2 regions of the Paucibacter sediminis genome follow, and region 1 is predicted to be linked to the other one. Evidence: predicted binding sites of a transcription regulator. Region 1 holds the regulator's gene; the other holds the start of a gene.
The links. The regulator NrdR, encoded in region 1, represses ribonucleotide reductase genes. The targets are predictions, from matches to a motif close to CACNANATNTNGTG.

Region 1 (3,409 bases):
CAGCAGGCTGGTCAAGGAGGCTTTCGAGATCGGGCAGCGCGCCCATGTCGAACCGACGCTGATCCTGGCCATCATGGCCATCGAATCCGGCTTCAACCCGTTCGCGCAGAGCGCCGTGGGCGCCCAGGGCCTGATGCAGGTCATGACCCGGGTGCATGACGACAAGTACGAAGTCTTCGGCGGCAACCACGCCGCGTTCGACCCCATCACCAATCTGCGCGTCGGCGTGCAAGTGCTGAAGGAATGCATCCAGCGCGCCGGCGGTGTGGAGGAAGGTCTGCGCTATTACGTCGGTGCCGCCAACCTGCCGGACGACGCCGGCTATACCGGCCGCGTGCTGGCCGAGCACGAGCAGCTCAAAGCGGTGGCCAATGGCCGGCCGCCGGTTGCCAAGCCGGCAGCGCCGGCCGTGGCAGACGAGCGGATCGCGCTGGCACATTGATGCACTGTCCCACCCGGCGCAACCCTAATCCGCCGGGAATCGTCCGCTACACTGCAGCCTTCGCGCGACTGGCGATGAAGGCCGCTATACCCTGTTATGCCGGCCCGAGGTGGTTGACCACCGGGGAGCGCGAACTGCCATGGGCCCTGGTTCGTGTCAGCTTTTCCGCCGTTCGCCTGGGCAGCCTGCACCACGTCGTGACGTGGCCGCCGGGCTCCAACCCTAGAGTACAGCCAGCATCACACCATGTTTGACCGCAGCCTTTCGACTCTCGCCAACGTAGATCCCGACCTGTGGGCCGCCGTGCTGAATGAGAACCAGCGCCAGGAAGACCACATCGAGCTGATCGCCTCGGAGAACTACACCTCGCCCGCCGTCATGCAGGCGCAGGGCAGCCAGCTCACCAACAAGTACGCCGAGGGCTATCCCGGCAAGCGTTACTACGGCGGCTGCGAGTACGTGGACGTGGTGGAGCAACTGGCGATCGACCGCGTCAAGCAGTTGTTCGGCGCCGAGCACGCCAATGTGCAGCCCAACTCGGGCTCGCAGGCCAACCAGGGCGTGTTCTTCGCCCTGCTGCAGCCGGGCGACACCATCATGGGCATGAGCCTGGCCGAAGGCGGCCACCTGACCCACGGCATGCCGCTGAACATGAGCGGCAAGTGGTTCAAGGTCGTCAGCTACGGCCTGACCGAACAGGAAGACATCGATTACGACGCGATGGAGCGCCTGGCGCGCGAGCACAAGCCCAAGCTCATCATCGCCGGCGCCTCGGCCTTCAGCCTGCGCATCGATTTCGAGCGCTTTGCCAAGGTGGCCAAGGAGATCGGCGCCTATTTCATGGTGGACATGGCGCATTACGCCGGCCTGATCGCCGCGGGCGTCTACCCCAACCCGGTGCCGCATGCCGATGTGGTGACCTCCACCACCCACAAGAGCCTGCGCGGCCCGCGCGGCGGCATCATCCTGATGAAGGAGCATGTGGCCAAGCAGATCAACAGCGCGATCTTCCCCGGCATCCAGGGCGGCCCGCTGATGCATGTCATCGCCGGCAAGGCGGTGGCCTTCAAGGAGGCGCTCACGCCGGAATTCAAGACTTACCAGGAACAGGTGGTCAAGAACGCCAAGGTGCTGGCCGAGACCCTGATCGCGCGCGGCCTGCGCATCGTCTCCGGCGGTACCGAAAGCCACGTCATGCTGGTGGATCTGCGGCCCAAGGGCCTGACCGGCAAGGAGGCCGAGGCCCTGCTGGGCAAGGCCCACATGACCTGCAACAAGAACGGCATTCCCAACGATCCGCAAAAGCCCATGGTGACCAGCGGCATCCGCCTGGGTACGCCGGCCATGACGACGCGCGGTTTCAAGGAAGAGCAGGTGCGCCAGACCGCGCACCTGATCGCCGATGTGCTGGACAAGCCGGGCGACGAGGCGAATCTGGAAGCCGTGCGCGCCAAGGTGGCCGCGCTGACGCGTCAGTTCCCGGTCTACCGCTGAGCCAACGAGCCGCCCCGTCGCATGCGTTGCCCTTTCTGCGGACACCACGAGACCCAGGTCGCCGAGACCCGGGAGTCCGATGAGGGCGACGTGGTGCGCCGGCGGCGCCGCTGCCAGGGCTGCGAGAAACGCTTCACCACCTATGAACGGGCGGAAATCGCCATGCCCGCGGTGGTCAAGAAGGATGGCACGCGCGCCGAGTTCGATCCGAGCAAGGTGCGCGCCTCCATGCAACTGGCGCTGCGTAAGCGTCCGGTGAGCATTGAGCAGATCGATGCGGCCCTGGAGCGCATCCACGAAAAACTGCTCGCCAGCGGCGCCAAGGAAATCCCCTCCACCCGGCTGGGTGAGTTGGTGATGCGCGAGCTCAAGCGCATCGACAAAGTGGCCTATGTGCGCTTTGCCTCGGTCTATCGCAGCTTCGAGGATGTGGACGAGTTCCGCCAGTTGATTCGCGAGATTTGAGCAGCCCCCCTCTTCCGAGGGAGGGAAGTCCGTGCCCGCGTGGCCTAGTTTTTGAGCTTCCAGCTTCAAACTCTCAGCGGGTGGCGGCGATGAACAAGGGCTCACGTGTTAGCGCACTTCGAGGCGATGCTGGCAGATCGCTGATCGAAGTCTTTATTTGTCTGGCTGTCATCGCTCTGCTGCTGGTGTCCGTGATGCGGGCCGTGCAGGAATTCAACGCCAGGCAGCGCGTGCATGCAGTGGCGGCGGCCGTCTATGTGGACCTGCAGCAAGCGCGCAGCGAAGCGGTGCGCACCGCTACGACCGTGCATGTGAGCTTCGTCCAGCACGCCTCGGGCAGTTGCTACTGGATGCACAGCGGCAAGACCGACGCATGCAGCTGCAATGCTGACGGCCAGACCGTCTGCCAAGACAGCGGCACCTTGATCAAGGCGCAGTGGTTGCCGCTACCGCTGTCTCCGCAGGTCAAGGCCAACGTGCGGCGCATGACGTTTCAAGGTCACCAAGGCACGGTCAGCACGACCGGCAGCATTGACATTCAGCTCGCGCACAGCCCCAGCATCCGACACGTTGTGAGCATCGCCGGCAGGGTGCGAACCTGCTCCCCCGACGCAGCGCGCGGAGCCTTGCCCAGCTGTGGTTGATGCCCCCCCCCTGAAACAAGGGGGGTAAGGACGAGCGGTAGGGCTGGCGCGACCAGCGGGCAGCGCAACCTGAATCGCTTGAGCACCAAGTGCCAACATCCGCACAACTCAAGCTACTTGGCGTGCGCAATATGCAGCAGACCCGTGGTAAGGCGCGGCTGGCAGGATTCACGCTGGTCGAGCTGATGGTGACGGTGATCATCATCACCATCTTGGCCGCCATCGCGATTCCCAGCTACCAGGCCTATGTGGTCAAGGGCCGGCGCGCCGATGCTTTTAGCGCCTTGTCCGCCGTCCAGCAGGCTCAGGAGCGCTGGCGGGCCAACGCACCGATTTATGCCACCGATCTGTCCGAACAGCTCAA
Region 2 (3,409 bases), 490 kb from region 1:
ATCGTGCAGGAGGTGGGCCGCGTCAGCACCCTGATCGCCGAGATCGCCAGCGCCAGCGGCGAGCAGTCGCGCGGTATCTCCCAGGTGGGCGAGGCGGTGGGCCAGCTCGACCAGGTGACGCAGCAGAACGCCGCCCTGGTGGAAGAAAGCGCGGCCGCGGCCGAGAGCCTGCGCAACCAGGCGCAGCAGCTGTCGGAGCTGGTGGCGAGTTTCAGGTTGAGGTGAGGGGGATGTTTGCGCCGCACCAAGCCAGGCCGCCAGCTAGGCCTGCGCTGCGATGGAGTTCGTAGTCGCTCAGTTGGATTTCGGGGTAGGGATCAATGGGCTTTGGTCGAGCATCGATCGTTGAAGATCAGTAACCGTCGGATCGTTTGGCGGATATGCAAATGCGCCGGTTGCCGGGTCTTTCAGGCTTTGGGTGCCAAACCATTGCTGGCGTCCCATGGACAAATGCAGGCGATCCCAACTCACTCGTTTCAGCTGCTTTGCAAAGCGCCTTTCAGGCTCCAGGGCCGCTGCGATCGTGGCGAGGGCGTGCGCCAACCTGTACTCCTCCGGCGTGCTTCCGTGTTGGAAGATAAGCGCAGCATTCTCATAGTCGATGGGCTCGACCACCTTACCTTCGCGAAGCATTCTCAGCACTGTGGCGCGCCTTTCGTAGTCTCGCACGGAGCTATCGGCGGCAGATTCCCGTGTCTGACGAACAGCCTGATCGTCGGAGACCAACTTGGACAGTTCCATATTCATCGCCTGCACCGGCGATCCCAGTGCGACGAGTGCAAGCAGTGGCAAAAGGCAGCTGAATTTCATGGTTACCTAACTTATTAATGATCTGCTCGACGAAACGCGCTGCAGGGCAGTTCTCATCTGAGGTCATGGCATGGTCTTCAACGAACCCGACTCAATGCATTCAGATTCTCCCTCCAGAACGACGGCATTTTGGGGTCGGAGTTGGAGGTATCTAACGCGCGACTTAGCTGCATTCAGGCGCCAACCCCGTAAGTTGGATTGACAGAGCGGGAGATATCAAGCCGCCCGCGTTGCACAAGGGTGGCCGCGCCGCAGCCCAGGCCGGCAGGCACTCGGCCCCAGATGCGGTGGCCTTCGCGTAGAACGCTCAGGCTTCCCTCGGTGCTCGCCGAACCGGGACTCGCGCACAACTCGCCGTCGCACCCCTGCGGGCCGGCGTGTGCCAGTGGCACCCGCCTGTGCTCCAGCTCAAACAAGGCGCGCTCGACGCATCGCCTGGAGCGATGCGCAACCCGGTTCTGCTGCGCGCCTCGGCATCGCAAATGGGGCCTCGCACCTGCCGACCTGCGCTGCTCGGGCAGTGCACGGCCTTGATGTCGTGGTGCGCGAGCAGCGGTTGGAGCAAAGCGCAGGGCGGGTGGTTGCGGTGGCCCTTTTGCGGTGCCGAGCACCGCAGCGGCTCGCAGCCGCGCGCGTACTCGCGCGCTTCAAGCACTGGATTGGCGCAACTTGTCTGAGCGCAATGAGCGCAGCGAATGCAGCGAGTTTTGCGCCGGCTGCGAGTTGCGAGGAGCGCAGGGGAGCCTGAGCGCAGCGAGGGCCTCCGCATCCGGGCCGCAGCGGCCACCCGCCCTGGGCTTTGCCTGCATGACCGTCGCAGGGTTGCCGAGTTCGCCCTCGCATTTTGCGCTGGCGCAAAGCCCGCTCAAGTCGCCGGGGTCAGGTCTTGTTGACCACATATCTAGTGTCTATCCTGCCGGCCTGACACTAGATATAGGTTTTTCATGTCCACTCAAGCGGCCCAGCAGCCTACGGCGCTGATGAAACGAGACGGGCGCGTCGTCGCCTTCGACGCGGCCAAGATTGCCAGCGCGCTGGCGCGGGCCGGCGCGGCCACCGGCGAGCTGGATGCGCAGCGCGCGCAGCAGCTGACGCAGGCGGCGGTGCTGCCACGCCTGCAAGGGGTTCGCTGCCCGCAGATCGAGCAGGTCCAGGATGCCGTCGAGGCCGCGCTGTTCGATGCCGGCCTGCGCCACACGCTGCGCGCCTATGTGGTGTATCGCGAGCAGCACCGCCAGCTGCGCGGCGCGCGCCAGACCCTGGTGGATGTGCAGGCCACCATGGACGAATACCTGCAGCAGCGCGACTGGCGCATCAAGGCCAATGCCAACCAGGGCTGGAGCCTGGGCGGGCTGATCCTGAACGTCTCCGGCAAGGTGGTGGCCAACTACTGGCTGGACCAGGTCTATCCGCCCGAGGTGGGGCGCGCGCATCGCGAGGCCGATCTGCACATCCACGACCTCGATATGCTGAGCGGCTACTGCGCCGGCTGGTCGCTGCGCACCCTGCTCAACGAGGGGCTCAATGGCGTGGCCGGCAAGGTCGAATCGGCACCGCCGCGCCATCTCTCCAGCGCGGTAGGCCAGATCGTCAACTTCCTGGGCACGCTGCAGAACGAATGGGCCGGGGCGCAGGCCTTCTCCAGCTTCGACACCTATCTGGCGCCCTATGTGCGCCAGGACGCCCTGGGCTACGAGCAGGTGCGCCAGTGCATGCAGGAGCTGGTCTACAACCTCAACGTGCCCTCGCGCTGGGGCACGCAGACGCCGTTCACCAACCTGACCTTCGACTGGACCTGCCCCGAGGATCTGCGCGAGCAGGTGCCGGTGATCGCGGGCCGCGAGATGCCGTTCTGCTACGGCGATCTGCAGGCCGAGATGGACCTGATCAACCGCGCCTATATCGAGGTCATGATGGCCGGCGATGCGCGCGGCCGCGCCTTCACCTTCCCCATCCCCACCTACAACATCACGCCCGATTTCGACTGGGACAGCCCCAACGCGACCGCGCTGTTCGAGATGACGGCGCGCTACGGCCTGCCGTATTTCCAGAACTTCCTCAATTCCGAGCTGCAGCCGAACATGGTGCGCTCGATGTGCTGCCGCCTGCAGCTGGATCTGCGCGAGCTGCTCAAGCGCGGCAACGGCCTGTTCGGCTCGGCCGAGCAGACCGGCTCGCTGGGCGTGGTGACGATCAACTGCGCGCGCCTGGGCCATCTGCACGCCGGCGACGAGGTCGGCCTGCTGCGCCGCCTGGACGAGCTGCTGGCGCTGGGGCGCGACAGCCTGGAGATCAAGCGCAAGCTGATCCAGCGCCTCATCGATGCCGGCCTGTTCCCCTACACCAAGCGCTACCTGGGCACGCTGCGCAACCATTTCTCGACCCTGGGCGTGAACGGCGTCAACGAGATGATCCGCAACTTCACGGCCGATGCGCAGGACATCAGCACGCCCGCCGGCCATGCGCTGGCGCTGCGCCTGCTGGACCATGTGCGCGGCCGCATGGTCGAGTTCCAGGAACAGACCGGCCACCTCTACAACCTCGAGGCCACGCCGGCCGAGGGCACGACCTACCGCTTTGCCAAGGAAGACAAACGGCG

Region 2: PFX98_RS17045 (ribonucleoside triphosphate reductase) is a predicted target of NrdR. The motif match lies at 1,736-1,749, and genes of this name have one in related genera.

Annotation. Positions count from the first base shown of each region.
Region 1 is NZ_CP116346.1:4,159,033-4,162,441, reverse strand. Features, by position in the region: gene PFX98_RS19235 (transglycosylase SLT domain-containing protein) at 1-442, shown strand, start outside; ZMP/ZTP riboswitch at 497-631, shown strand; gene glyA (serine hydroxymethyltransferase) at 689-1,936, shown strand; gene nrdR (transcriptional regulator NrdR) at 1,958-2,401, shown strand; gene PFX98_RS19220 (GspH/FimT family pseudopilin) at 2,491-3,045, shown strand; gene PFX98_RS19215 (type IV pilin protein) at 3,177-3,409, shown strand, end outside.
Region 2 is NZ_CP116346.1:3,673,720-3,677,128, forward strand. Features, by position in the region: gene PFX98_RS17035 (methyl-accepting chemotaxis protein) at 1-225, shown strand, start outside; gene PFX98_RS17040 (hypothetical protein) at 295-810, opposite strand; gene PFX98_RS17045 (ribonucleoside triphosphate reductase) at 1,755-3,409, shown strand, end outside.